Regions from separate parts of the Micromonospora sp. NPDC007220 genome, predicted to be linked through region 2. Evidence: riboswitches for the same ligand, from Rfam matches in the RefSeq annotation. Region 2 holds a riboswitch; the other holds the start of a gene.
The links. A riboswitch is a leader RNA that binds a small molecule or an ion and turns the genes downstream of it on or off. The one in region 2 is predicted to bind thiamine pyrophosphate.

Region 1: it holds a riboswitch for thiamine pyrophosphate, as region 2 does, so the genes downstream of both, thiE (thiamine phosphate synthase) here and ABZ573_RS27095 (ECF transporter S component) in region 2, are expected to answer to the same signal.

Annotation. Positions count from the first base shown of each region.
Region 1 covers NZ_JBEYEU010000004.1:66,127-80,728, forward strand. The annotation lists gene rpsD (30S ribosomal protein S4) at 1-122, shown strand, start outside; gene ABZ573_RS10885 (DNA-directed RNA polymerase subunit alpha) at 221-1,243, shown strand; gene rplQ (50S ribosomal protein L17) at 1,278-1,838, shown strand; gene truA (tRNA pseudouridine(38-40) synthase TruA) at 1,908-2,738, shown strand; gene ABZ573_RS10900 (P1 family peptidase) at 2,801-3,853, shown strand; gene ABZ573_RS10905 (hypothetical protein) at 3,933-5,117, opposite strand; gene ABZ573_RS10910 (methyltransferase) at 5,290-5,895, shown strand; gene ABZ573_RS10915 (ATP-binding cassette domain-containing protein) at 5,937-7,616, shown strand; gene ABZ573_RS10920 (nucleotidyltransferase domain-containing protein) at 7,613-8,410, shown strand; gene ABZ573_RS10925 (aldo/keto reductase) at 8,548-9,510, shown strand; gene ABZ573_RS10930 (DUF559 domain-containing protein) at 9,950-10,885, opposite strand; TPP riboswitch at 10,978-11,086, shown strand; gene thiE (thiamine phosphate synthase) at 11,081-11,707, shown strand; gene thiO (glycine oxidase ThiO) at 11,701-13,014, shown strand; gene thiS (sulfur carrier protein ThiS) at 13,005-13,205, shown strand; gene ABZ573_RS10950 (thiazole synthase) at 13,210-13,980, shown strand; partial or broken gene ABZ573_RS10955 (thiamine phosphate synthase) at 14,151-14,602, shown strand, end outside.
Region 2 covers NZ_JBEYEU010000023.1:84,083-98,684, forward strand. The annotation lists gene ABZ573_RS27075 (hypothetical protein) at 1-72, shown strand, start outside; gene ABZ573_RS27080 (energy-coupling factor transporter transmembrane component T) at 237-1,037, opposite strand; gene ABZ573_RS27085 (hypothetical protein) at 1,034-1,165, opposite strand; gene ABZ573_RS27090 (ABC transporter ATP-binding protein) at 1,162-2,577, opposite strand; gene ABZ573_RS27095 (ECF transporter S component) at 2,714-3,307, opposite strand; TPP riboswitch at 3,381-3,486, opposite strand; gene ABZ573_RS27100 (permease) at 3,687-4,688, shown strand; gene ABZ573_RS27105 (TIGR03943 family protein) at 4,685-5,509, shown strand; gene ABZ573_RS27110 (alpha/beta hydrolase) at 5,566-6,396, shown strand; gene ABZ573_RS27115 (SIS domain-containing protein) at 6,453-7,217, shown strand; gene ABZ573_RS27120 (DUF6328 family protein) at 7,371-7,871, shown strand; gene ABZ573_RS27125 (acyl-CoA dehydrogenase family protein) at 8,236-10,170, shown strand; gene ABZ573_RS27130 (hypothetical protein) at 10,270-10,422, shown strand; gene ABZ573_RS27135 (hypothetical protein) at 10,437-11,042, opposite strand; gene ABZ573_RS27140 (transcriptional repressor) at 11,158-11,556, opposite strand; gene ABZ573_RS27145 (metalloregulator ArsR/SmtB family transcription factor) at 11,553-11,852, opposite strand; gene ABZ573_RS27150 (metal ABC transporter permease) at 11,896-12,762, opposite strand; gene ABZ573_RS27155 (metal ABC transporter ATP-binding protein) at 12,764-13,525, opposite strand; gene ABZ573_RS27160 (metal ABC transporter substrate-binding protein) at 13,522-14,484, opposite strand; gene ABZ573_RS27165 (hypothetical protein) at 14,539-14,602, opposite strand, start outside.

The sequences.
Region 1 (14,602 bases), on a different contig from region 2:
TTCCGGCGTGGCTGGAGGCTATCCCCAGCCAGATGAAGGTGCTCGTGCACTCGCTCCCGGCCCGCCAGGTCATCGACACGCAGGTCCAGGAGCAGCTGATCGTCGAGCTCTACTCCAAGTAGTCGGAGCTCGTTGCGGTGGCCCGCCCTTCCGGGGCGGGCCACCGGAACACTTTGTCGTGGGCGTCATATGGCGGGCGCCCCGGAAGAGAAGAGAAGACATGCTCATCAGCCAGCGACCGACTCTCTCCGAGGAGTCGATCAACGAGACCCGGTCCCGGTTCACCATCGAGCCGCTGGAGCCGGGCTTCGGGTACACCCTGGGCAACTCGCTGCGGCGCACGCTGCTGTCGTCGATCCCGGGTGCGGCGGTCACCTCGATCAAGATCGACGGCGTGCTGCACGAGTTCACCACGATCCCCGGTGTCAAGGAGGACGTGGTCGAGCTCGTCATGAACATCAAGGAGCTCTGCGTCAGCTCCGAGCACGACGAGCCGGTCAGCATGTACCTGCGCAAGCAGGGCCCGGGCGACGTGACGGCGGGCGACATCCAGCCGCCGGCCGGCGTCTCGGTGCACAACCCGGACCTGAAGCTCGCCACCCTCAACGGCAAGGGCCGGCTCGACATGGAGCTGACCGTCGAGCGGGGTCGCGGCTACGTCACGGCGGCGCAGAACAAGCAGGCCGGCGCCGAGATCGGCCGGATCCCGGTCGACTCGATCTACTCGCCGGTGCTGAAGGTGACGTACCGCGTCGAGGCGACCCGTGTCGAGCAGCGGACCGACTTCGACCGGCTGATCATCGACGTCGAGACCAAGCCGTCGATGGGCCCGCGTACCGCGCTGGCCTCCGCCGGCTCGACGCTGGTGGAGCTGTTCGGTCTGGCCCGGGAGCTGGACGAGACCGCCGAGGGCATCGACATCGGGCCGTCCCCGCAGGACGCCCAGCTCGCGGCCGACCTGGCGCTGCCGATCGAGGAGCTGGACCTGACCGTCCGCTCCTACAACTGCCTCAAGCGCGAGGGCATCAACTCCGTTGGTGAGCTCATCGGGCGTACCGAGGCCGACCTCCTCGACATCCGCAACTTCGGTCAGAAGTCGATCGACGAGGTCAAGATGAAGCTCGCCGGGATGGGTCTGGGGCTGAAGGACTCGGCCCCGAACTTCGACCCGGCGCACGTCGTGGACGCCTTCGGCGAGGCCGACTACGACACCGACGACTATCGCGAGACCGAGCAGCTCTAGTCCGCGCTGCCGCCACACCTGAGGAGCACCAAGCATGCCCACGCCCACCAAGGGCCCCCGCCTCGGCGGCAGCCCCGCGCACGAGCGGCTGATGCTGGCCAACCTGGCCACTGCGCTGTTCCAGCACGGCAAGATCAAGACCACCGAGACGAAGGCCCGGCGGCTGCGTCCGCTGGCCGAGCAGCTCATCACCAAGGCCAAGCGCGGCGACCTGGCGTCCCGCCGGCGGGTGCTGGGCGTCGTCAAGGACAAGGACGTGGTCTACGCCCTGTTCGACCAGATCGCCCCCCGGTTCGCCACCCGCAACGGTGGCTACACCCGGATCGTGAAGACCGGTCCGCGCAAGGGTGACAACGCGCCGATGGCGATCATCGAGCTGGTCGAGGAGCTTCAGGTCGCCGAGCCGAAGGCGAACAAGAAGACCGCCGCCCGCAAGGCCGCGCAGCAGGACAAGGTCGAGGCGCTCGCCCCGGCCGAGGAGGCCCCGAAGTCGAACTCGGGCGACCAGGACGCCGAGGCGCCCGTGTCGGCGTCCGGCGACACCGCCGCCGCCCGCGAGGACAGCGACGAGGCCGGCGAGAACGACAAGGCCTGATCCAGGCCACCGTCGGGCCCGGCACCCCTCGTGGGGTGCCGGGCCCGACCCCGTGAGGCGGAGGTACGAGTGGACGAGCGCACCCGGCTGCGGCTGGACGTCGCGTACGACGGGTCGGGCTTCTCCGGCTGGGCCGCCCAGCCCACCCGGCGCACGGTCGCCGGGGTGCTCGTGGAGACCCTCGACCTGGTCCTCGGCGCGGGTACGGCGACCGGCCTGACCGTGGCGGGCCGCACCGACGCCGGGGTGCACGCCACCGGGCAGGTCTGCCACCTCGACCTGCCGGCCGCCGTGTGGCGGGAGCACGACGGACGGCTGCTGCGCCGACTGGCCCGGCTGCTCCCCACCGACGTCCGGGTACGCGCGATGGCCGAGGTGCCCGCCGACTTCGACGCCCGGTTCTCGGCTACCTTCCGCCGCTACGAGTACCGCGTGACCGACGCGCCGTGGGGCGCCGAGCCGCTGCGCCGGCACGAGATCCTGGCCTGGCCGAAGCCGCTCGACCTGGCCGCGCTGAACGCCGCCGCCGCCGGGCTGGTGGGGGAGCACGACTTCGCCGCGTACTGCCGGCGCAAGGAGAACGCCACCACGCTGCGCGAGGTGACCCGGCTGGACTGGCGGCGGGACCCGGACGGGATCCTCGTGGCCACCGTGCAGGCCGACGCGTTCTGCCAGGCGATGGTGCGCAGCCTCGTCGGCGCCATGCTGGTCGCCGGCGACGGGCGCCGGCCGGTCGAGTGGCCGGGCAGCCTGCTCGTACACCGGGAACGCTCCAGCGAGGTGACCGTGGCACCGGCGCACGGGCTGACCCTGGTCGCCGTCGGCTACCCCGAGGACCCGGCCGAGTACGCCCACCGCGCCGAGGCGACCCGCCGGCTGCGCGTACCCGTGGAGGGCTGACCGCCCGGGGCCTGCCTCCCGGCACCCGGCAGAGCATCGTCGAGCGTCAAGGAGCGGAAGCCGTGCAGGAACCTCGCCGTGGACGGGACCTCGGCATCGTCGTCGGGACGCTGCCGACGGGACCGCTGAACGCCGTCACCGACGTGCCCGGCGTGCGGGTGGGCCACACCACGCTGGTCGAGGGGGACAGCATCCGCAGCGGGGTGACGGCGATCGTCCCGGACCAGTTGACCGACCGTCGGTCGCTGCCGGCGGGGCTGTTCGTGGGCAACGGGCACGGCAAGATGGTCGGCTCGACCCAGGTGGCCGAGCTGGGCGAGATCGAGACGCCCGTGGTGCTGACCGCGACGCTGTCGACGTTCCGGGCTGCGGACGCGCTGGTCACGTACATGCTCGGGCAGCCGGGCCGGGAGACGGCCGAGTCGCTGAACCCGGTGGTGGCGGAGACCAACGACGGGTTCCTGTCCGACATCCGGGCCCGGCCGGTGCGGGAGCAGCACGTCCTCGCGGCGCTGGCGGAGGCCCGCGGCGGACTGCCAGCGGAGGGTGCCGTCGGCGCCGGTACGGGCACGGCGGCCCTCGGCTTCAAGGCCGGCATCGGCACGTCCTCGCGGCTCGCCACGACCTCCCGTGGCTCCGTCACCGTCGGTGTGCTGGTGCAGTCCAACTTCTCCGGCCTGCTACAGGTGTGCGGGGTGCCGATCCGCCCCGAGCAGGTGGGAGTGCCGAGCCTGTCGCTGCCGGGCCGGCCGGAGCAACCGGGGAACTCCTGCGTCATCGTGGTCGCCACGGACGGCCGCCTCGACGCGCGGCAACTGGGTCGGGTGGCCCGTCGGGCCGTCTTCGCCATGGCGCGGGTCGGTTCGGACTTCGCCGGCGGCAGCGGCGACTACGCCCTGGCGTTCTCCACCGCCGACACGCAGGCACCGACGGCGCCGGAGTCCGACCTGGAGCCGGTCTTCGCGGCGGTGCTGGAGGCCGTGGAGGAGGCACTGCTGAACTCGCTGTTCATGGCGCGCACCACCGTCGGGGTCAAGGGGCGGGTCAAGCACGCGGTGCCGCACGACCGGATGCTCGACCTGTTGCGGGCACACCGGGTCGAGCTCCGGACGTAGGTGGCCGGGGGCGGGACGCGGAACGGGTACGCGGCCGTGGCCCACGTACCCGTTGCGCGCGCTCGCCGTCGCGGCCCGGTCAGTCGCCCCCGTCCTGCCTGCCGGTGTCGCTCGCGCCCTCGTCGGTCGGCTGGCCGGCCGTGCCGCCGTCCGCCCGGCGCTCCAGCACGCCCCGATTGAGGTGCAGCTCGATCATGTCGAAGAGGATCTCCCGGGCCTTCGTGTCGCCGGACCCGATCGTCTCGCCGTCGCTGCGGATGACCACCGCGTACGCGAGGTAGTGGCCGCGCACCTGCCAGCCGACGCGGGCCGGCGCGGTGGCGATCGCCGCGCTGTCCTCGTCGGCCGCCATGCCCCGGAACCGGCCCTCGCGCTCGTCGAGCAGCAGGCGGATCCGGTCGCGGGCGCGTTCGGCGTTGGCCCGGTCGGTCAGGTTGAACAAGCCGGTGGTGACGAGGTGGCCGCCGTCGGGCGTCCGCAGCGTGGCCCGGACCACCTGGGTGCAGCCGAGGCGGACCAGCAGGTCGGCGACCTCACCGGTGGCCGCCACCGCGCAGGCGGCGCTGGACTGGCTCTTCAACACCTTGTAGGCGGGCTCCCCGTCCGCGACGACGAGCTGCTTGCCGGGGAAGAGTTCCTTGGCGGTCAGCGGCGCCTGGTCGGTGTCCCGCGAGTCGAGCGGCTGCGCCCCGACGTCGGCGGACTCGGCCGCCTCCGGTCGGGACGTGGGCGTGTTCTGCGGCGTCCCGTTGCGCTCGGCCAGCAGGGCGGCGGCACCGAGGCCGCAGAGCGCCAGCAGCGCGAGGACGGCCGCGCCGCCGACCACGACCTGCCACAACCTGCCACCGCCACCCCGCTGCGACCGCCCGGCTGAGGGCGGCGGCTCGACCGGCGCGGCCGGCTCGACCTGCGGAGAGGGCTCGACCGGCGGAGGAGGCTCGACCGGCGCGGGCGGCCGGGCCGGCGACTGCCCCTCGGCGGGCGTCCGCACGTGGGCGGACGGCGGTGGCGACACCTGCGCCGCGGCCCGGACCGGCTCCGGCGCGGCGGAGGGCGGCGGCGACACCTGCGCCGCAGCGCGGACCGGTTCCGGCGCGGCGGAGGGCAGCGCGATCCGGTTGGCACGGGGCAGCGACGGCGTCGGGAAGCGGGACGGGGAGGGGCCGGCCGGGGGAGGCGGACCGGCACCGAGCACCGGCCCGTCGGACCCGGGCTCCGGGTACTCCATGAATGCGTCCTCATCGGACTCGTACCGATACACCATGCCGCCCAGAGTAGGAGGCATTGTCCCTTTAGGTGCGAATAATGGGAAATTGTGGGCGGAGTCGTTTCGGCTCGTGTTGGGGATCCGCGCCGCGGGGCCTGTGTCGAGCGGGGTCGCGCCCGCCTGCCGGGTCCGCGCTGGCGTGGCCGGCGGCGGTGCGAGAATTGCCGACGTGACCGGCGAACACTACTTCACCGCTGAACCCACGACCGCCGCCAACCCGCGCGAGGTCGAGTTCTCCGTCGCCGGCCGCGACTACACCCTGGCCTCCTCCGCCGGCGTCTTCTCCGCCGCCCGCCTCGACCCCGGCACGGCGGTGCTGCTGCGCAAGGCCGACCTGCCGTCCGCCGGGTCCACCGGCGCCCTGCTCGACCTCGGCTGCGGCTTCGGCCCGATCACCTGCGTACTCGCCAGTTCCGCCCCCACGGCGACCGTGTGGGCCGTCGACGTCAACGAACGGGCCCGGGAACTCACCGCGGCCAACGCCGCCCGGGTCGGCGCGGCCGACCGGGTACGCGTCGCCGCGCCGGACGACGTACCCGCCGAGCTGACCTTCGCGGAGATCTGGTCCAACCCCCCGATCCACGTCGGCAAGGACGAGCTGCACGCGATCCTGCTGCGCTGGCTGCCCCGGCTCGCCACGGACGGCGTCGCCTGGCTGGTGGTGGCCCGCTATCTCGGCGGGGACTCGTTGCAGCGCTGGCTGGTCGAGCAGGGCTGGCAGGTGGGGCGCCACGCCAGCCAGAAGGGCTACCGGGTGCTGCGGGTCACCCGGTAATTGATTGGGCCGCCCGGCCCGTGCTCGGGCAGGATGCCGACGTGGGATACGTGGACGTGGCAGCGGTCGGGCACATCCTTCCCGACGGCCGGGAGCTCTTCTCCGACGTGTCGTTCCGGGTCGGTGAGGGTGCCAAGGTGGCCCTGGTCGGGCCGAACGGCGCGGGCAAGACGACGTTGCTGCGGATGGTCGCCGAGGACCTGCCGGTGAAGACCGGCGCGATCGCGCGCGCCGGCGGGCTGGGCGTGATGCGCCAGTTCATCGGGATGATCGGCGACGAGTCGACGCTGGCCGACCTGGCCCTGTCGCTGGCCCCGCCCGTGCTGCGCGACGCCGGCCGCCGGCTGGTCGAGACCGAGGAGGCCATGCGCGCCGCCGAGGTCCGCGGCAAGTACAGCACCGCCGCCGGCAAGGCCCAGCTGGCGTACGCGGACGCGCTCGCGGCCTGGGGCGAGGTCGGCGGGTACGACGCCGAGGTGCTCTTCGACACGGTCGCCACCATCGTGCTCGGTCTGCCCTGGGAGAGCGCCCGGGAACGACCCGTCCGGACCCTCTCCGGCGGCCAGCAGAAGCGCTTCGCCCTCGAACTGCTGCTGCGCGGCCCCGACGAGGTGCTGCTCCTCGACGAGCCGGACAACTTCCTCGACGTGCCCGGCAAACGGTGGCTGGAAGGGCGGCTGCGGGAGTCGACCAAGTCGGTGCTCTACGTCTCGCACGACCGGGAACTGCTCGCCCAGACCGCCGACCGGGTGGTCGCCGTGGAGGGCGGCAGCGCCTGGGTGCACCCGGGTGGCTTCGCGAGCTGGCATTCCGCCCGGCTGGCCCGGCACGCCCGCCTCGACGAGCTGCGCAGGCGGTGGGACGAGGAACACCAGAAGCTGCGCGAGCTGATGCTGATGTACAAGCAGAAGGCCGCGTACAACGACGGGCTGGCGTCGCGCTACCAGGCCGCGCAGACCCGGTTGCGCAAGTTCGAGGAGGCCGGGCCGCCGCCCGTACCGCCGAAGGACCAGGACATCCGGATGCAGCTCACCGGCGGGCGGACCGGCAAGCGCGCGGTGATCTGCGACCAGCTGGAGCTCGACGGCCTGACCTTCCCGTTCGACCTGGAGATCTGGTACGGCGACCGGGTCGCGGTGCTCGGCGCCAACGGCACGGGCAAGTCGCACTTCCTGCGGCTGCTCGCCCGGGGCGGCACCGACCCCGACCCGGCCAACGGGCCGGTCGACGGCGCCGCCGCGCTCGCGCCGGTGGTGCACGACGGGGTGGCCCGGCTCGGCGCGCGTGTGCGCCCCGGGCACTTCTCGCAGACCCACGACCGGCCGGAACTGATGACGAAGACCCTCGTCGAGATCCTCTGGCGGGGCGACGAGCACCGGACCGGCATGGACCGGCACGCCGCGATGGCGGCGCTGAGCCGGTACGAGCTGGCGGGGCAGGGCGACCAGCGCTTCGGCACGCTCTCCGGCGGTCAGCAGGCGCGCTTCCTGGTGCTGCTGCTGGAGCTCTCCGGCGCGACGCTGCTGCTGCTCGACGAGCCCACCGACAACCTCGACCTGGCCTCGGCGGAGGCGCTGGAGGCCGGGCTGACCGCGTTCGAGGGGACCGTGGTGGCGGTGACCCACGACCGCTGGTTCACCCGCACCTTCGACCGGTTCGTGCTCTTCCGGGGCGACAACGAGGTGGTGGAGACACCGGAGCCGGTCTGGGACGTGGCGTGATCCCCACCGACCTGGCCGACCGCCTCTGCGCCGTCGACGGGGTCGTCGCCGTCGCGCTCGGCGGCAGCCGGGCCCGGGGCGAGCACCGGCCCGACTCCGACTGGGACCTCGGCCTCTACTACCGGGGCGAGCTGGACGTGCCGGGGCTGCGCGCCGTCGCCGCCTCGGTGGCCGACGAGGCGGTCGAGCTGACCCCGCCCGGTGGGTGGGGCCCCTGGGTCGACGGTGGCGGATGGCTGCGGGTCGGCGGGGCGGCCGTCGACTGGATCTACCGCGACCTCGACCGGGTGCACCGGATCTGGGCCGACTGCCGGGCCGGCCGCTACGAGGTCGGCGTGCAGGCCGGGCATCCGCTCGGCTTCTACTCACCCGCCTACGCCGGCGAGGTGGCGTACTGCCGGGTGCTCGGCGACCCGACCGGTGAGCTGACCGCGCTGCGGGAGGAGACGCTCGCGTACCCGCCCGCCCTGGCCGACGCGCTGACCGCCGGCGGCTGGGAGGCCCGCTTCCTGATCGGCGGCGCGGCCAAGGCCGCCGTGGCCGGCGACAGCGGGTACGTGGCCGGCTGCCTGTTCCGGGTGGTCGGCGTACTCGCCCAGGTGCTGCACGCCCGGGCCGGGCGGTGGCTGGTCAACGAGAAGGGCATGATCGCCTCCGCCGGGCGGCTGCCGGGCGTGCCGCCCGACTTCACCGGGCGGGCGCAGGCGCTGCTGGGCGGGGTCGGGCACACGCCGGACGAGCTGGCCGGCACGCTCGCCGCCGCGCGCCGGCTCGTCGCCGACGTGCTCGACTGACGGTCCACGGTCCACGAGACGTAGGGCGGCTTCGCGGCCCGTGCGCGGCGTCGCCGGCTGCGTGGTGGGCTTCGCAGCCTGTGCGTCCGTGGTGGGGCTTTGTGGTCTGCGGCGTACGCCGGGCTGGCGGGCATAGGGTGGATCACGTGACTGAGATGACCTACCGCCGGTTGGGCGACTCCGGGCTCGTGGTGTCCGTGGTCGGCATCGGCTGCAACAACTTCGGCCGCAAGCTCGACCTCGACGGCACCCGGGCGGTGGTCGACGCCGCGCTCGACGCCGGGATCAACTTTTTCGACACCGCCGACATCTACGGAGAGCCGCAGGGCGGCTCCGAGGAACTGCTGGGCCAGGCGCTCAAGGGCCGGCGCGACGACGTGGTGGTGGCCACCAAGTTCGGCATGGACATGAACGGGATGAACGGCCCCGACTTCGGCGCCCGGGGCGCCCGCCGCTACATCGCCCGGGCGGTGGAGGCGTCGCTGCGCCGGCTCGGCACCGACCACATCGACCTCTACCAGATGCACGAACCCGACCCGGGCACCCCGATCGACGAGACGCTCGCCGCGCTCGACGACCTCGTCCGCGCCGGCAAGGTCCGCTACCTGGGCAACTCCAACTTCGCCGGCTGGCAGATCGCCGACGCCGACTGGGTGGCCTCGTCGAACGGCCGATCCCGGTTCATCAGCGCACAGAACCACTACAGCCTGCTGGAGCGCGGCGCCGAGGCCGAGGTGGTGCCGGCGTGCGAGCGCTTCGGCCTCGGGCTGCTGCCGTTCTTCCCGCTCGCCAACGGGCTGCTCACCGGCAAGTACAAGCGCAACGAGGCCCCGCCGGCCGGCAGCCGCCTCGCCGGTGGCGGCCGGTACGCCCAGCGGCTCGCTGCCGCCGACTGGGACACCATCGAGGCGATCGAGGCGTACGCCGCCGAGCGCGGGCTGTCGATGCTCCAGGTGGCCATCGGCGGGCTGGCCGCCCAGCCGGCGGTGACCTCGGTGATCGCCGGCGCCACCACGCCCGAGCAGGTACGCGCCAACGCGGCGGCGGGCACCTGGCAGCCCACCGACGAGGACCTCGAAGCCCTGCGCGCGACTTTCTGAGCCACGTCGACGCCGTCCGGGCGCCGCAGCACTGCGGCACCGGGGGCGGTGCGGCACCGGTGGCGGTGCGCTACCCGTCGCCCGGCGACCGTTGGCTGTGGGGTCTGTGGGTGGCTGAGTGGAACGTCACGGGTGTCACCGGGCCTCGGAGACACCCGCCATGTTCCACCGGTGCCGGTGCCGGTGCCGGTGCCGGTGCCGATGCCCGGGAGCGGGGGACACACCCCTACCGCACCCGTCGGTGGAACGTCATGGGTGTCAAGGGGCGGCGGAGGCACCCATGGTGTTCCACCGGGCCGGCCGGCCACCGGGTAGGGCGGCCGGCCACCCGGCTACTCGGCCGGCCACCCCGGCCTACCTACCGGCTACCGGGGTGGCCGGCCACCGGGGGTGGCCGGTTGCCGGGGTGGCTGGTTGGCCGTGGTTTGGCGGCGAGGGGTCAGGCGGAGGGGTGGCGCTCGCGGAGGGCCTGGCTCACCAGGGCGACGGTGCGGGTGGGGTGTCGGAGCACGTCGTCGGCGGTGAAGCGAAGGACGATCCAGCCGGCCGCGCGCAGGGCGTTCAGTCGGGCGACGTCCTGGCGGAAGTGGGCGCGCTCGCGGTGGTGGTCGCCGTCGTACTCGACCGCGACGCGCAGGGTCGGCCACGCCAGGTCCACCCGGCCGACGAAGCGCCCGTCGGCGTTACGAACGTCGTGCTGGGCGATCGCGGGTGGCAACCCCGCGTCGAGCAGGAGCAGCCGTAGGCGGGTCTCCATCGGGGACTCGGCCAGCGGCTCCGCTAGCGCCAGGATTTTCCGCAGCAGGGGCAGGCCGGGCCAGCCGGGCCGTGCGTCGGCGTACGCGCGTAGTGCGGCGAGTTGCACCACCCGGCGGTGCAGCAGCGCGTCAACGGCGACCAGGGCCTCGTCCCGAGGGGCCTGGCGGCCCAGGTCGAAGGCGGTGCGCAGGGGAGTGGTGACGGGCAGCCCGCCGAGGCGGGTGCGATCGGAATCCGGCACCACCGACCGGTTCACCCGAAGACGGGGGTGGGCGCGCATCCGCGCGGCGCGTGGCAGCAGCACGGTGACGGGCGCGTCCCGGCGAAGCAGGTCGACGCCCCACAGGTACGCGGCGCTGCGGCCGGCGATCGCCCCGCCGACCGGCAGCGACAGTGCGACCGCGTCGCACCACATCCGGTGGTCGTCCGCCCGATAGCCGTCACGGTGCACGTGGACGTCGGGCAGGAGGCGCTGCCAGGACGGCCCGCGCAGCATCGTCCGGGTCAGGAGGCCGTCGGCGATCGCGGCGCTGGCCCGGAACGGCAGGAAGGCCAGGCGGGGTGGTACCCGGGCGGCGGAGGGCATCCGGACGGCATCGCGTGACGGGACGGTCACGCGCCGCCCCGTCCCTCGGGTTCGGGCTGTCGATGTGAAATCCGCGTCCTGACCTTGGCGGATCCGGCGATCCGTCGTACGGTGACACCCGCAAGTGACCCACGGGAGCCCGGTGGACCGGGCTGAGAGGGGGGCTGTCAGCCCCCGACCGTCGAACCTGATCCGGGTAATGCCGGCGCAGGGAGGAGTGTTGCCGTGCCGTCCCTCGGGCGACTGCATCTGATCACCGACACCCGACCCGGGCGGGACCCGCTCACCGTGCTGCGGGCCGCCCTCGCGGTGGCCCGCGCGGAACTGGTCGTGCAGGTCCGCGTCGAGGACGACGCCACCGACCGGGAGGCGTACGACCTGACCCGTCGGGTGGTCGCGCTCTGTGCCCCGTACGACGTCACCTGCCTGGTGAACGACCGGCTGCACGTGGCGCTGGCGGCCGGTGCCGCCGGTGGGCACGTCGGCGCGGACGACCTGCCGGTCGGGGCGGCCCGCGGGGTGCTCGGCGCGACCGCCGTGCTCGGCGCCACCGCCCGCGAGCCGGGGACGGCCGCCGAGGCGGTCGCCGCCGGGGCCAGCTACCTGGGCGTGGGCCCCTGCCACGCCACGGGCACCAAGACGGGGCTGCCGGCGCCGATCGGCCCGGCCGGGGTACGCGCCGTCGCCGACGCCGTAGACGTGCCGGTCGTCGCGATCGGCGGCGTGACCGCCGCGCGGGTGCCCGCGCTGCTGGCCGCCGGGGCGTACGGGGTGGCGGTGGTGGGGGCCCTCTCCGGGGCGGCGGATCCGGGTCGGGCGACGGCGGAGCTGCTGGGAGCGCTGGGGTGCTGAACCGACCGGACGTCGCCGTGGTGGGGGCGGGACCGGTCGGGCTGGCGATCGCCTGGCGCTGCGCGCAGCGCGGACTGCGGGTCGTCGTGCACGATCCCGCCCCGGGCTCCGGCGCGTCCCACGTCGCCGCCGGGATGCTCGCCCCGGTCGCCGAGGCGTACTTCGGCGAGCACGAGCTGACCGGGCTGCTGACCGCCTCCGCCGCCCGCTGGCCGGCGTTCGCCGCCGAGCTGACCGCCGCCGCCGGCGTGGACGTCGGCTACCGGACCGAGGGCACGCTGATGGTCGGGCTGACCGCCGACGACCTGGCCGAGGCGCGGCGGCTGTGGGCGTACCAGCAGGGGATCGGGCTGCCGGTGACGCCGCTGCGCCCCACGGCGCTGCGGGACCGCGAGCCGGCGCTGGCACCCCGGGTGCGCGGCGGCGCGCTCGCCGAAACCGACCACCAGGTCGACCCGCGCCGGCTCGTGCCCGCGCTGCGCACGGCCGCCGAGCGGGCCGGCGCCACGCTGGTGCCCGCCGCCGTGCGCTCCCTGTCCGACGTGGACGCCGCGGTCACCGTGGTCGCGGCCGGCTGCGGCGCGGCGGCCCTGACAGGGCTGCCCGTGCGGCCGGTGAAGGGGCAGGTGGTCCGGCTCCACGCGCCCGGCGGCGGCGCGCCGGGCTTCCGGCACGTCATCCGGGGGTACGCCGACGGCGAGCACGTCTACCTCGTGCCCCGCGCCGACGGGGAGGTGGTGGTGGGCGCGACCGTCGAGGAGCGCTCCGACACCGACGTGTCCGCCGGGGCGGTGCTGCGCCTGCTCCGCGCCGCCGTCGACCTGCTGCCCGAGCTGGCCGAGTACGACCTGGTGGAGACACTCGCCGGCCGGCGCCCCGGCACCCCCGACAACGCCCCGATCCTCGGCCCGCTGCCCGGCCGGCCCGACGTGGTCGCCGCCACCGGACACCACCGGCACGGCATCGTGCTCACCCCGGTCACCGCCGACCTGATCGCCGAGCTGGTCGTCACGGGTGCGGCGGACCCACTGCTCGCCCCCTTCACCCCGGCCCGGTTCCCGCCGCCGGTGGCCGGTGTGCCGCCGGCAGCAGGGCTCCGCGACCCGCAGCAGCGGCCCGGGCAGCCGGCGCCGGGGTCCGGCGCGACGCGGGCGGCCGGGTCGGGGCCGGTGGTGGGCGCGACGCCGGCGACCGGTGCGGTGCCGGTGGCCGGGGCGATGCGGGCGTCCGGCGGGGAACCGGGCGTCATGGCCGCCGATGGTCGGTCCGGCCCCCTGTCGACCGAGGAGGAGCACACGTGGAACTGACGGTGAACGGTGCCGGGCGCAGCCTGCCCGGCGGCTCGACCGTGGCGGACCTGGTCCGCGTGGTCACCGACCAGCAGCGCGGCCTCGCCGTCGCGGTCAACGGGGAGGTGGTGCCGCGTACGGGCTGGCCGGCGACCGTGCTGCGCGACGGCGACCGCGTCGAGGTGCTCAGCGCCGCCCAGGGCGGGTGACGCGGTGAGCTTCGACCTGGGCGGCGTGAGCTTCACGTCCCGGCTGATCCTCGGCACCGGCGGCGCGGCCAACCTGCGCGTGCTGGAGGACGCCATCCGTGCCTCCGGCACCGAACTGGTCACCCTGGCCCTGCGCCGCGTCGACACCGCCCCCGGCACGGCCGGCGGGCTGCTGGACCTGCTCGACCGCTGCGGCGTACGGCTGCTGCCGAACACCGCCGGCTGCTACACGGCGGGCGAGGCGGTCAAGGTGGCGCACCTGGCCCGGGAGGCGTTCGGCACGGACTGGGTGAAGCTGGAGGTGATCGGCGACGAGCGCACGCTGCTGCCCGACGGGGTGGAGCTGCTGCGCGCCGCCGAGGAACTCGTCGACGACGGGTTCGTCGTGCTGCCGTACACGTCGGACGACCCGATCCTGGCCCGGCGGCTGGCCGACGTCGGCTGCGCGGCGGTGATGCCGGCGGGCGCGCCGATCGGCTCCGGCCTGGGTGTGTCGAACCCGCACCACATCCGGCTGATCCGGCAGAGCGTCGACGTGCCGGTGATCCTGGACGCCGGCATCGGCACCGCCTCGGACGCCGCGTTGGCCATGGAGCTGGGCTGCGACGCGGTGCTGCTCGCCAGCGCGGTCACCCGCGCCGCCGACCCGGTGGCGATGGCCACCGCGATGCGGTACGCGGTCGAGGCGGGCCGGCTCGCGTACGGGGCGGGCCGGATCGGCCGGCGCTTCCACGCGCTCGCCTCCACCCCGGACGAGGGACGGCCGGACCTGTGACCCGCCCCGCCCCCGGCCCCGGTTGCGCTTCGCCCCCGGCCGCCGCGCCGGCTCCGGGCGCTGTTTCGGCACCCCCGGCTGTCGTTTCGGCGCTGGCTCCGGCCGTCGCGCCAGCTTCGGCTTTGGATCTTGGTAGGGAAGAGCCCCTGGAGGGGCCCGAACCTACCAAGATCTCGGGCGGGCCGGCCGGCGTCCTGCTGCTGACCGACCGGCGGCAGGCTCGGCGGCCGTTGGCCGAGGTCGTGGCGGGGGCGGTGGCCGGGGGAGTGCGCTGGGTGGTGCTGCGGGAGAAGGACCTCCCGCGGGCCGAGCGCGCCGCCCTCGCCGCCGAGCTGCGCGCGATCCTCGCCGAGGCGGGCGGCACCCTGATCGTCGCCGGCCCCGACCCGCTCGACGGCGACGCGGTGCACCTGCCGTCGGCAGGGCCGTACCCGCCGCCGAGCCTCGGCCTGGTGGGCCGTTCCTGCCACGACCGGGCGGAGCTGGCGCGCCTGACCACCGAGGACTACGCGACCCTTTCGCCCGTCTACCCGACCAGCACCAAGCCCGGCTACGGCCCACCCCTGCGCCCGGACGGGCTCGGCACGCTGATCCGGCACAGCCCCGTGCCGGTCCTGGCGCT
Region 2 (14,602 bases):
GCCGGCCGCTCCGGCCCGCTGCGCGGCCAGAAGGCCGGGCAGGCCCGCCGGTACGCCTTCCGGCGCAGCTGACGGTGCCGGCCGGGTGGAGCGTCGTCACCGGCGACTCCACCCGGCCCGCCCGCGCCCGACCACCCGGGCATGCGCCTCCGCCCGGCCCGCTCGCCGGACGACCAGCCCGCTGCGCGCCCGGTCGGCGCCTCCACCCGGGCCCGCCCGCCGATCAACGGGCGGCGTCAGCCGATCAGCGGGCGGAAGGTGCCGAGCAGCACGCTGACGGTCAGCGCGGCCCCGGCGAGCACCGCCGCGCCGGCGATCAGCAGGCCGTCGGCGGCGACGAAGCGCTGTCGCCGGGCGACGGTGCGCGGGACCCCGGCGTCGAAGCCCCGGGCGTCCATCGCCACGGCCAGCCGGGTGCCCCGGCGGATCGCCCCGACGAGCAGCGCGAAGGCCGTCGACACGAACAGCCGAAGTTTCGCCAGCGGGTTGCGGCCGGCCTCGACCCCCCGGGCGCGACGCGCCATGGAGATCATCTGCCACTCCTGCCCCAGCAGCGGCACGAGCCGGAACGCGGCCAGCGCCCCGATGGCGAACCGGGCCGGTGCCTTCGCGTTCTGGATCAGCGCGTCCGCCAGGTCGGTCGGGTCGGTGGTGGCGAAGACGATCACGCCGGGCAGCGCCACCGCGAACATGCGCAGCACCAGGCCGAGCGCGGTGAGCAGCACCCCGGAGGTGACCACCACCGGGCCGGCCTCGACCAGGACCCGGCCGGAGCGCTCGGCGGCGAAGAGCACCAGCGTCACCACCACGCCGACCGCGCCGACGAGCAGCGGCCAGGCCCGCCGCGCCAACACCCGGAAACGGACCCCGAACAGCGGCAGCAGGGCCAACTCGACGGCGATCGCGATGGCCGGGGCCACCGGGTCCAGGGTGGCGATCAGGATGAACGAGAACACCAGCGCCGCGGCGAGCTTGGCCACCGGGTTGCGCCGGGCCAGCAACGCCTTCGGCGCGGCGACCGGCTCGAAACTGATCACGCCCGCCCCAGGGTGCGGCGGCGATCCGGGTGGGTGACCGGTGCGGCGTTCGGGCTGGTCACGCCCGCCCCCAGGGCGGGGCGACGGTCCGGGTGGGTGACCGGTGCGGCGGTTCGGTCGCTGGTCACGGGCGCTCCAGGGTGAGGCGGCGATCTGCCAGGGCGGCGACGAACTCCGGGTCGTGGGTGACGGCGACCAGGCCGTGCCCGGCGTCGCGCAGCTCGGCGAAGAGGTCCACCAGCTCCAGCCAGGTCCGCCGGTCCTGGCCGAAGGTCGGTTCGTCGCAGACGAGCAGGCGGGGCGCGGTGGCCAGGGCGGTCGCCACGCTCAGCCGCCGCGCCTCCCCGCCGGAGAGGGTGTACGGGTTGGCGGCGGCGAGTTTCGTCAACCGCAGCCGGGACAGCAGGGTGTCGACGGTGGTCCGGACCGCCGTCTCGGGCTGGCCGGTGCGGCGCGGGCCGAGCGCCAGCTCGTCGAAGACGGTGTTGGTGACGAACTGGTGCTCCGGGTCCTGGAAGACCGAGCCGATCCGGCGGGCCAGTGCCGGGGCGCGCCAGCGGTGCGGGGGCGTGCGGGCGTCGCCTCCGGCCAGTGCCGTCGTCGCCGCGATCCGGCCGGCCCCGGGCTTGAGCAGCCCGCCGAGCAGCAGGGCGAGGGTCGACTTGCCGGCCCCGTTGGGCCCGACGACGGCGAGCGCCTCGCCGGCGCGTACCGCCAGGTCGACGGGGGCCAGCCGGGGCGGCAGGCCGAGCCGGTCGGCGGTGAGCAACACGTCGCCGGGCGGCGCGGTCGCGTGGCGGGGTGGTACCGGGCGGCCGGGCACCCAGACGCCCTCGTCGGCGAGCGCGTCGCCGTGCGTACCGAAGACGGCCTCGGGCGTGCCGTCGGCGCGGACGCCGCCGCCGGGTTCGAGCACGACCACCCGGTCGACCAGGGGCAACGACTCGGCGACGCGGTGTTCGACCAGGATCAGCGTGGTGTCGGCGTCGAGCGCGCCGGCCACCGCCGCCCGGATCAGCGCCGCGCCGGTCGGGTCGAGGTTGGCGGTCGGCTCGTCGAGCAGCAGCAGGCCGGGGCGCAGGGCCAGCACCCCGGCCAGGGCGAGCCGCTGCTGCTCGCCGCCGGAGAGCGCGGCCGTGTGGCGGTCCCGGGGGTACGGGAAACCGACCCGAGCCAGCGCCTCGTCGACGCGGGGCCAGATCTCCCCGGCGGGGGTGCCGCGGTTCTCCAACCCGAACGCCACGTCGTCGCCGCTGCGGGCCATCACGAGCTGGGTCTGCGGGTCCTGGAAGACGATGCCGACCCGCTCCCGGCCCTTGCGAGGGTCGAGCCCGTCGATCTCGACGGTGCCCTCCTGCTCGCCCGAGTCCTCGGGCAGCAGCCCGGCCAGCGCGGCGAGCAGCGTGCTCTTGCCGGCCCCGGAGGGCCCCAGCAGCAGCACCCGCTCGCCAACCTCGACGCGCAGGTCCACCCCGCGTACGGCCCAGGCCCGCCGTCCGGCATGCCGCCACCCGAACCCCCGCAACGTCACCGCCCCCACGCCGCCCCCTTCCTTCCTGCCCGCCCGCGGGCGTTGATCATGAGGTTGTTGTCGTTCGGCACGGCGTGTCGTGGCAACAACTTCATGATCAACGCGCCGGGTCGTGGGGGTGAGGTGGGTGGGGAGAGGGGGTGGGTCAGATTGGGGTGCGGTCTCGGGCGGCGGGGAAGCGGTCGAGGGCGCCCGTGGTGGCCAGGGCGCGGGTCAGGGCCCAGCCGCCGGCACCCGCGACGATCGTGGCGCTGACGATGGTGAGCAGGGCGTACGGGATGCGGTAGCTGCCCAGGGCGTACTCGCTGTTCCAGACGAAGAAGTCGAACAGGGCCGCGCCGAGGCCGGTCAGCGCGCCCGCGATCAGCGCGGTGGGCAGCCGGAACGAGCGGTACCGGAACGCGGCGAAGGCCAACTCGGCGCCGAGCCCCTGGATCAGGCCCTGGACGATGGTGACGCCGCCCCACTCCGAGCCGAGCAGCGCGGAGACCGTCGCCGCCACCGCCTCGCAGAAGAGCGCCGCGCCGGGCTTGCGGATCACCAGACCGCCGAGGACGGCCGGGACCAGCCACACGCCGTACATGATCGCCTGGCTGGCGGGGAAGAACGCGAACGCCGGGTCGACGGCCCGCCACAGCAGGCCCCAGGCCCAGAAGATGACGCCGAAGGCCACCGCGATCACGGCCGCGACGACGACATCGACGGTACGCCACCGGGTGGCGGTGTTGTTGTCTCGCATGATTGCTCCCAGTCCCTAACGAGAACCAGGAGAAGACGCACGCCGCGCCCGGAACGTGCCGGACGTCGACGCGGCTGGAGGTCGACCGAACTCCCTGCGCTGGCATTACCCAGATCAGGTTCGAGGGTCTGCGGGCGGTGCCCGCACTCTCAGCGCTGTGCGCTCCCCTGTCGGATGTGAAGTTGTGGCCCGACGCTAACACCTTTGAAGATCATCGGGCAAAGTGATCTTTCCGCAGCTCACCAGCGCAGTCGATCGACGGCGTCGATTCCGGCCCGGTACTCTCGGGCGGCCACTGGGAATCCGGCAGAGGGACACGTACGTGACATCCGAGGCTGACCGCCGCGCGCCGGACGGGTCGCACCCGGGCGCGGTGGGCGTGGCCGCCCCGGGCGTACGCGAGGAGAAGCCGGCGGCGCCCCGCGGCCCGGACCGGCGGGTCGGGTCGGTGGAGGTCCTCGCCGGCCTGCTGATCCTGCTGGTCGTCTTCCGCGAGCCGCTCGCCCGGGCCCTCTCCGCGCCCCGCTTGCAGACCTGGACCACCGTCTTCGTCTCGGTCATGGTGCAGGCGGTGCCGTTCCTGGTCTTCGGGGTGCTGCTCTCCGCGGTGATCGCCGTCTTCGTGCCCCGGTCGTTCTGGGCCCGGGCGCTGCCGCGTCACCCCGCGCTCGCGGTGCCGGTGGCCAGCGCGGCCGGCGTGGTGCTGCCCGGCTGCGAGTGCGGGGCGGTGCCGATCGCCGGGTCGCTGATCCGGCGCGGGGTCACCCCGGCCGCCGCGTTGGCGTTCCTGCTCGCCGCCCCGGCGATCAACCCGATCGTGCTGACCGCCACCGCCGTGGCCTTCCCCGACGACCCGGCGATGGTCCTCGGCCGGGCCGTCGCGAGCCTGCTCGTGGCGATGGTCATGGGCTGGCTGTGGCTGCGCCTCGGCCGGGCCGACTGGATCCGGCTGCCGCGCCGGCCGGAGCTGGACGGCGGCCCGCGCGGGCGGGCGTTCTGGGGGGCGGTCCGGCACGACGTCACGCACGCCGGCGGGTTCCTGGTGATCGGCGCGGCGGCCGCCGCCACGATCAACGTCGTGGTGCCGGAGCGCTGGTTGCAGACCCTCGCCGACGAGCCGGTGCTGTCGGTGCTCGCGCTGGCCGCGCTCGCCGTGCTGCTCTCCCTCTGCTCCGAGGCGGACGCCTTCGTCGCCGCCTCGCTGTCGCAGTTCTCGCTGACCTCCCGACTGGTCTTCCTGGTGGTGGGGCCGATGGTCGACCTCAAGCTCATCTCGATGCAGGCCGGAGTCTTCGGCCGGCGGTTCGCGCTGCGGTTCGCCCCGACCACCTTCGCGGTGGCCGTCGCGGTGGCCGCCGTGACCGGGGCGGTGCTGCTGTGAACCGGCAGGCGCAGGCCGTCGTCCTGCTGCTGCTCGGCGGCGCGGTGGTCCGGGCCAGCCTCACCGACCTGCACCTGCGCTACGTCAAGGAGGGGCTGCGGCCCTTCCTGATCGCCGCCGGCCTGCTGCTGGTGGCCGCCGCGGTCATGACCCTCTTCTACGAGCTGCGCCCGCTCCTGCGGCGCACGCCCGCCGGCCACCACGACGGCCCGGCCGGTGGGTGGCGGCCCCGGCGCACACCCGGCCCCGAGGCTCACGGCGACGGCTACGACGGGCACGACGGCTACGACGGGCACGGCGGTGACGACGGGCACGGCCACCACGAGCCGCGGGTCGGCTGGCTGCTGATCCTGCCCGTGCTGGGCCTGCTGCTGGTCGCCCCGCCGGCCCTGGGCTCGTACGCGGCCGGTCAGGCCGGCACCGCCGTCACCACCCGGCAGCAGCCGTCCGACTATCCGCCGCTGCCCGCCGGCGACCCGGTGCGGGTGACCGTGCTCGACTACGCCTCCCGGGCCCTGTTCGACCGGGGCACCTCGATCGGCGAGCGCCGGGTCCAGCTGACCGGCTTCGTCACCACCGGCCCCGACGGCCGGCCGCTGCTGGCCCGGATGGTGCTCTCCTGCTGCGCCGCCGACGGGCGGCCGGTCAAGCTGGGCCTGACCGGCGCGGCCCCCGACGGGCTCGCCGACGACACCTGGATCGAGGTGACGGGTCGCTACAGCGACCGCATCGCCCGCGACCCGGTCAACGACGCCGAGATTCCCTACCTGGACGTGGAGTCCTGGCGGCAGGTGCCCGTCCCCCGGCAACAGTACGAGTGACAGGTGGGCCCGGCAGTCCCGGGCGGCCAGGTGCGGCGCTGGGTAGGCTCACGATCATGCGGATCGAGGCCCGGGGGTTCACGTTCGACGTCCGTGTCGGCGGACCGGAGGGCGGCACGCCCGTCCTGCTGCTGCACGGCTTCCCCCAGCACGGCGGGGAGTTCGACGACGTGGTGCCCGCGCTGCACGCCGCGGGCCTGCGCACGTACGCGCCGGACCAGCGCGGCTACTCGCCGGGCGCGCGGCCCGAGGCGGTCGAGGCGTACCGGCTGCCGGAACTGGTCGCCGACGCGGTGGGCGTACTCGACGCGTTGGGCGTCGACGCGGCGCACCTGGTGGGGCACGACTGGGGCGCGGTCGTCGCCTGGGCCGTCGCGGCCCACCATCCCGAGCGGGTCCGCACGCTGACCGCGGTCTCCGTGCCGCACCCCGCCGCCATGGCGTGGGCGCTGGCCGAGGACGCGGGGCAGAAGGCGCGCTCGGCGTACATGACGGTGTTCCGCAAGCCGGGCACGGCGGAGAAGGCGCTGCTGGTGCTGGGCGCGACCGGGCTGCGCCGGATGCTGCACGGGGTCGGCGACGACGCGCGGGTGGCCGCGTACGCGGACCCGATGCGCGAGCCGGGCGCGCTGACCGCCGCCCTGAACTGGTACCGCGCGATGTCCCGCCGGGACCTGGCCGCCACCGGGCCGGTGGCGGTGCCGACCACGTACGTGTGGAGCGGTCGCGACATCGCGATCGGCCGGACCGCCGCCGAGGCGTGCGCCGAGCACGTGACCGCCGACTACCGCTTCGTCGAGCTGCCCCGGGTGAGCCACTGGATCCCCGACGAGGCGCCCGCCGCGCTGGCCGAGGCGATCCTGGCCCGGGTGCACGACCCGGTCTGACCTTCCCCGCGACACCGGCCGGCGGAGGCCGGGCCCACCCCTGACGGAGGTACGACATGGACCGAGCAGACACGACGGTGAAGGCCGAGGACTTCCTGGCCGTGGTGACCGACACGATGCACCGGGTCGCCGAGAGCCAGCGCGAGGCGGTGGGGCGGGCCGCCGACCTGATCGCCGAGGCGGTACGCGCCGTCGGCGTGGTCCACGCGTTCGGCACCGGCCACTCCGAGGCGCTGGCCATGGAGATCGCCGGGCGGGCCGGCGGGCTGGTCCCGACGAACCGCATCGCCCTGCGGGACCTGGTGCTGCGCGGCGGCGCCCCGGCCGACGTGCTCGGGCCGCTGCTGGAGCGCGACCCGTCGGTGGCGCACCGCCTCTACGAGTTGGCTCCCGTCAGCCCCCGGGACGTCTTCGTGCTCGCCTCCAACTCCGGCGTGAACGGCGCCATGGTGGAGTTCGCGTCGCTGGTCAGGGAGAAGGGCCACGGGCTGGTCGCGATCACCTCGGCGCAGCACTCCGGGCAGATGACCTCGCGCCACCCGTCGGGACGCAAGCTCGCCGACTTCGCCGACGTGGTGCTCGACAACGGCGCCCCGTACGGCGACGCGACGCTGCCACTGCCCGGCGGAGGTGCGGTCGGCGCGGTCTCGTCGATCACCGCGGCGCTACTGGCGCAGCAGATCACGGTCGAGGTGGTGGCGCGGCTGCTGGCGGCGGGGGAGCGGCCCCCGGTCTACCTGTCGGCCAACATCGCCGGGGGCGACGAGCACAACAACGCCCTCGAGGCCCGGTACGCGGGCCGGATCCGCCGCGGCTCCTGACGGGTTGTCGCTACGGTCGGCCGCATCATGGTCGATACGGAATCGGGGCGTCAGACAGTGACGTGAGTCGGTTTCGCGCGTCGACGGGTGGGGCATCAGCGATGCTGCCGCCGGCCGCCCCCGCCGGCAGTACCGTCTGACCGGAGGTAGCGCGTGTCCAAGGAAACCGAGAAGCAGCGCTGGCAGCGCAACTTCGCCGACCTGCTCCAGGAGCTTCGGGTCGCCCAGACCGGCGTGCAGATCCTCTTCGCGTTCCTGCTCACCCTGCCGTTCAGCAACGGCTTCACCCGTACGAGTGGCTTCCAGAAGGATGTCTACATCGTCGCGTTGCTGGCCGCGGCCGCGGCCACCGCGATGATCATCTCTCCGGTGGCGTTCCACCGCGCGCTGTTCCGGCAGGGCCGCAAGCCGGAGCTGGTCCGGTTCGCCCACCGGATGGCCAGCGGCGGGCTCGCCTTCATGCTGATCTCGATGGTCAGCGCGGTGCTGCTGATCACCGACTTCGTGCTGGACCGGAGCATCGCCCTGGTGCTCAGCGGCCTCACCGGCCTCTGGTTCCTCACCTTCTGGGCGTTCCTGCCGTTCTCCCGCCGCAACTGGGGCGACGACGACACCGACGACGACGAGAACGAGCCACGGTCCCTCAGCGACTGACGAAGGTCGACACAACTCGATATTTACCAATCGCTACCCCTGGGTAACACCCGGGGGTAGCGTGCTGTTCGCCGAGCACGTTGACGCATCCGGACCGAGGTTCGAGGGGGCCGCCGTGACCGCGACACACAACAGCCGACCCGCGCCCGACGGATCAGGCGCCGACCAGCCGCCGCCGTCGGCCGACGCCCCGCCTGCGGCCGCCGACGCCCCGCCTGCTGCCGCCGGCACCCCGCCTGCTGCCGCCGGCACCCCGCCTGCTGCCGCCGGCAACGCGCCTGCGGCCGCCGACGCCCCGCCCGCGACCGCCGGCAACGCGCCTGCGGCCGCCGACGCCCCGCCCGCGGCCGGTGCGGCCGGGCCCCTGCCGACCGAGGCCGGTCAGGTCTCCGAGAAGGAGGCACGACAGGTCGCCGAGGCGGCCCGGGAGTCCACCTGGGATCGTCCCAGCTTCGGCAAGGAACTCTTCCTCGGCCGGTTCCGGCTCGACCTGATCAACCCTTGGCCGCGCTCCGACCCGGCGGACGTCGCCCGCGCCGACGAGTTCCTCGGCCGGTTCCGCGAGTTCCTCACCTCCGACGTGGACGGTGCGGCGATCGAGCGGGACGCGTCCATCCCGGACGAGGTGTTCCAAGGAATGGCCCGGCTCGGCGCGTTCGGCATGAAGATCGACCGGTCGTACGGCGGGCTCGGGCTCAGCAACCTGCACTACTGCCGGGCGCTCATGCTGGCCGGCTCGGTCAGCCCGGCGATCGGCGCGCTGCTCTCGGCGCACCAGTCGATCGGGGTGCCGCAGCCGCTGAAGATGTTCGGCACCGCCGAGCAGAAGCAGCGCTTCCTGCCCCGGCTCGCCGCCGGTGAGGTCTCCGCGTTCCTGCTCACCGAGCCGGACGTCGGCTCCGACCCGGCCCGACTGGCCACCACCGCCGAGCCCACGCCCGACGGCACCGGCTACCGCCTCAACGGCGTGAAGCTGTGGGCCACCAACGGCACCGTCGCCTCCCTGCTCGTGGTGATGGCCCGGGTGCCCGCCGCCGAGGGGCGGCGCGGCGGGATCACCGCCTTCGTCGTCGAGGGCGACACCGAGGGCATCACGGTCGAACGGCGCAACGCCTTCATCGGCCTGCGCGGCCTGGAGAACAGCCTGACCCGCTTCCACGACGTCTTCGTACCGAAGGAGAACGTCATCGGTGGCGAGGGAAAGGGCCTGAAGATCGCGCTGACCACCCTGAACACCGGGCGGCTGTCGCTGCCGGCGATGTGTGTCGGCGCCGGCAAGTGGGCGCTGAACGTGGCCCGGGAGTGGGCCGTCGACCGGGTGCAGTGGGGCCGGCCCGTGGGCGAGCACGAGGCGGTGGCCCAGAAGCTGTCCTTCATCGCCGCGACGACGTACGGCATGGAGACCATGCTGGACCTCTGCTGCCTGCTCGCCGACGACGACCGTAACGACATCCGGATCGAGGCGGCGCTGGTCAAGCTCTACGCCAGCGAGATGGCCTGGAAGATCGCCGACGAACTGGTGCAGATCCGGGGCGGCCGCGGCTACGAGACGGCCGACTCCCTCGCCGCGCGGGGCGAGCGACCGGCCGCCGTCGAGCAGCTGCTGCGCGACCTGCGGATCAACCGCATCTTCGAGGGCTCCACCGAGATCATGCACCTGCTCATCGCCCGGGAGGCGGTCGACGCGCACCTGTCCGTCGCCGGTGACATCATCGACCCGGACGCCGGGCTCGGCCGCAAGGCGAAGGCCGGGGCGCGGGCCGGCGCCTTCTACGCGAAGTGGCTGCCGACTCTCGCCGTCGGCAGGGGACAGCGCCCGTCGGCGTACGCCGAGTTCGGCCCGCTCGCCGGCCACCTGCGGCAGGTGGAGCGCGCCTCGCGCAAGCTGGCCCGCTCGACGTTCTACGCGATGTCCCGCTGGCAGGGCAAGATGGAGCGCAAGCAGGCGTTCCTCGGCCGGGTGGTGGACATCGGCGCGGAGCTGTTCGCGATGTCCGCGGTCTGCGTGCGCGCCTACGCCGAGCGGGACACCCGCCCCGAGAACGTCGAGCTGGCCGACCTGTTCTGCCGGCAGGCCCGGGTCCGCGTCGACGCGCTCTTCACCGCCCTGTGGGACAACACCGACTCCGTCGACACGGCCGCCGCGAAGCGGATCCTGGCCGGGCGCTACGCCGCTTTGGAGGACGGCGTGATCACCCCCGCCGACGACCTGCCCTGGGTGGCACCCTGGTCGCCCGGCCCGTCCACCGCCGCCGACACCCGCCGCCGCATCCCACCCCCGCCCCCACCCTCCTCCTGACCAACCCGCCCCGCCCCGCCCTCTCACCCTGGCGTCGATCATGCAGTTGTGGTGCCCCGCAAAAGGGGCTAAAGCTGCCGTTCCGGGCACCATAACTGCATGATCGCCAGGCCGGCCAGCCTGGCGGGCCGAGCCGGGCGGGCCGAGCTGGGCCGGGCGGGCCGGGCTGGGCCGGGCGGGCCGGGCTGGGCCGGGCGGGCCGGGCTGGGCCGGGCGGGCCGGGCTGGGCCGGGCGGGGCCGGGGTGGGGTGAGGTGAGGCAGGGGGTCAGCGACCGGGGCGTAGGCCGAGGTGGCGTAGTTCCAGGGCGGCGAGGGCGTCGACGGTGGCGTCGTCGCCGCGCCGCCACGACTCGGCCACGTCGGGGGCGATCCGGGTCAGTCGCCCCAGCGGCTGGGTGGCCAGCGCGCGCAGGGCGAGCAGGTCCCGGCCGGCGGGCGCGGCGGCCAGCTTCGCGGCCGAGCCGGCCCGGCGCATCCAGCGCACCCGTAGCGGCAGCCAGCCGAAGAGCACCAGGCCGAGCGGGAAGACCAGCACGGCGACGGCCAGCGCGAGGGCGAGCTGGTCGACCAGCTCCTGCTGGTCGCGCCCCGCCTCGGCCAGCGAGCGGGCGGCGGTGGCGGCCCGCTCGAACGGCGCGGTCAGCTCGTCGCCGACCAGCGGCACCCGGCCGACCTTGCCGCTGGCGTCGGCCAGGTTGTCGGCCAGGCCGCCGCCGGCCCCCTCCAGCTTCTGCCCGGGTACGGCGAGCTTCTGGACCAGGTCGTGCAGCCACAGCGCGCCACGGATCGCGCCGTACACCCAGGCGACGACGAGCAGGTCAGTGATCAACTGTCGGACGGCGGTCGGGAAACGATCGGCGTAGATCTTCACGCCGGACAGCGTGCCATGTGCGCGGGCCCCTGGCACGGCGCGAACGACGGCACTCAGCCCGGCGGACGGCGGGCGCCGACGCAACGGGGCCCGGCGGACGGCGCTACGGGCGGGGTCAGCTCGCGCAGGCCGGGCAGGTGCCGAAGATCTCCAGGGTGTGGCTGACGTCGGCGTAGCCGTGCTTCGCCGCCACCCGCTCGGCCCAGCTCTCCACCGTCGGCCCCGCCACCTCCACGGTGCGGCCGCAGGTCCGGCAGACCAGATGGTGGTGGTGGCCCTCGCTGCACCGGCGGTAGAGGTGCTCGCCGCCCGGCGGGCGCATCACGTCGATCTCGCCCGTGTCGGCGAGCCCCTGGAGCGTGCGGTAGACGGTGGTCAGCCCGACCCGCTCGCCGCGCTCGCGCAGCATCGCGTGCAGCTCCTGCGCGCTGTGGAAGCCCTCCAGCTCGCCGAGCAGCGCGCTCACCGCCGAGCGCTGCCGGGTGTTGCGGACCGTGGAACCCGCCATGATCATGATCCCTCCCCGGCGTGGCTCACCGCGTCGGCCACGATGTGTGCGACGTGCTCGTCGACCAGCGCGTACGCGATCTCGCGACCCCGCCGGGAGCCGCGCACCACGCCGGCGCCCCGCAGCACCCGCAGGTGCTGGGAGACCAGCGGCTGGGCGGCGCCGAGCTTGTCGACCAGCTCGTGCACGCAGCGCTCGCCCTCGGCGAGCTCGCTGACGATGGCCAGCCGGATCGGTGCCGAGAGGGCACGCAGCAGCTCGCTCGCGCCCTCGAAGGCGTCGTAGCCTGATCCGTCGGTCACCCTGTAACGGTAACCAATCCCACTGACACGGCGCTGACCAGGATCAGTGGAGCACGACCTCGTGCGGCTCCGGCGTGGGCGCGGCGGCGGGGGTGCGCCGCCGGCGCAGCATCCGCCACGCCGCGCCGAGGACCGCGACCACCCCGAACGAGGCGATCGCCATCAGCACCACCGAGGCGCCGGGGGCGGTGTCGGCGTTCGCGGCCACCCAGACCCCGGAGCCGGCGGCGAAGAGCCCGAGCGCCATCGCCGCCGCCATCGTGCTGCGGAACCCCCGGGTCACCTGCTGCGCGGTGGCCACAGGCACCACCATCAGCGCGCTGATCAGCAGCACCCCGACGGCCCGCATGGCGATCGTCACCGTGACGGCGGTGGCCACGGCGAGCAGCAGGTTGAGCGTGCGCACCGGCAGGCCGGAGACGCGGGCGTACTCCTCGTCGTGGCAGACCGCGAAGAGGGCCGGGCGCAGCGCCAGCATGGTCACCCCGATCGCGATGCCGAGCACCGCGATGGTGGTCAGGTCCTGCGGGGAGATCGTGGTCAGCGACCCGAACAGGTAGGCGTTGAGGTTGGCGCTGGTGCTGTCGGAGAGCCCGACCAGCGTCACGCCGCCGGCGATGCCGCCGTAGAAGAGCAGGGCCAGAGCCAGGTCGCCGGAGGTGCGCCCGCGGGCGCGGACCAGCTCGATGGTGATCGCGCCGGCGGTCGCCACGGCCACCGCGACGAGCACGGGGGAGCGGTTGAGCAGCAGGCCCGCGCCGACGCCGGTGAGCGCCACGTGCCCGACCCCGTCGCCGATCAGGGCGAGCTTCCGCTGCACCAGGTAGATGCCGAGCGCCGGGGCGGCCAGGCCGATGATCAGCGCGCCGATCAGGGCCCGCTGCATGTAGGGGTACTGGAAGAGTTCCATCTCAGCTGCTCCACAGCCCGGCGGGCTCGTCGGGACCGTGCGGGTGCACGTGGTCGTGGTCGGGCTCCGCGTGGTGGCCGGCAGGCTCGGGCACCGCGCCGTCGTGGCAGATCCCACCCTGGTGTACGACGACCGCCCGGCTGATCAGCGGCCGCAGCGGCCCGAGCTCGTGGGCCACCAGCAGCACCGTGCCGCCACCGGCGACGAAGGCGTGCAGCGCATTGGCGAACGCCTCCTGGCTGGCGGCGTCGACCCCGGCGGTCGGCTCGTCGAGGACCAGCAGCTCCGGCTCCCCGGCCAGCGCCCGGGCGATCAGGGTGCGCTGCTGCTGCCCGCCGGAGAGGGTGGCCACGGGATCGCGGGCCCGGTCGGCGAGCCCGACCGCCTCCAGCGCGGCGGTCACCGCCGCCCGGTCCGCCGCGCCGGCCGGGCGCAGCACCCCGCGCCGGGCGAGCCGGCCGGAGGCCACCACCTCGCGGACGGTGGCCGGTACGCCGCTGCCGGCGCCGAGGCGCTGCGGGACGTACCCGATCCGGTGCCACTGCCGGAAGCGGCGCAACGGACGGTCGAAGAGGGTGACCGACCCGGAGCTGAGCGGCACCAGGCCGAGCGCGGCGCGGATCAGGGTGGACTTGCCGGAGCCGTTGGCGCCGAGCACCGCGACCACCTCGCCGGCGGTCACGGTCAGTGAGACGTCGCGCAGCACGGGGCGGCCGTCGTAGCCGACCACTCCGTGCGCGACGGTGATGACTGGGGATGTCACGAGCAGCTCAGCGCCGTTCGCAGGGTGGCAAGGTTGGTGCGCATGACCGAAAGGTAGTCGCCGCCGCCGGTGGACAGCCCCTCCAGGGGGTCCAGCACCGCGGTCTTCGCGCCGACCTCGGCGGCGATGGTCTCGGCCACCTTCGGGCTGACCAGCGTCTCGAAGAAGATCGTGGTGGCCTTGTGCTCCCGGGCCTCCTGGGCGACCTGGGCCAGGCGCTGCGGGGACGGCTCGTTGTCGGGGCTGAGCCCGGTGATGCCGATCTGCTCCAGCTGGTAGCGCCCGGTCAGGTAGCCGAAGGCGGTGTGGCTCACCACGATCTCCCGCCGCTGGCAGGTCTTCAGCCCGGCCGTGAACTCGGCGTCCAGCTTCTCCAGCTCGACGCGCAGCGCCTTGGCGCGGGCCGTGTAGTCGGCGGCGCGGTCCGGGTCGGCCCGGCCGAGCCGCTCGGCGAGCTTGTCGCCGACCGTGGCGAGGCGGGTCGGGTCCAGCCAGAGGTGCGGGTCCTTGGCGCCGCCCTCCTCGTGGCCGGGCTCCTCGGGGTGGGCGTGCTCCCCGCCCTCGTGGTCGTGGCCGCCCGCGGCGGCGTCAAGCAGCGGCTGCACGGTCGACACGTCGAACGCGCGCTCCTTGGCGTTCTGCTCGACGGCCTCGTCCAGCGCCGGCTGGAAGCCCTTGAGGAGCACGACCAGCTCCGCCTCGGCGACCTGGCCGACCTGGCCCGGGTTCAGTTCCAGGTCGTGCGGCTCCGCCCCGGGCTTGACCAGGTTGCTCACCTTCACCGCGTCGCCGCCGATGCGCTCGGCGAGGAACTGCAACGGGTAGAAGGCGGCCACCACGTCGACCCGCTGCGGATCGGCGCCGGTCGTGCCGTCGTCGGAACAGGCCGTGACGCCACCCAGGGCGAGCAGGGCGGTGGCGGCGACGGCCAGGGTGCGCGGGGCGGAGCGGATGTTCATGCCATGAACTCTCCGCGACAACGATAATGATTGTCAAAAACGCATGCTTGCATGTCAGAGCAGCTTCACCAGGCCCGCGGTGACCAGCAGGGTGAGCGCCACCAGCCGGATCACCCGG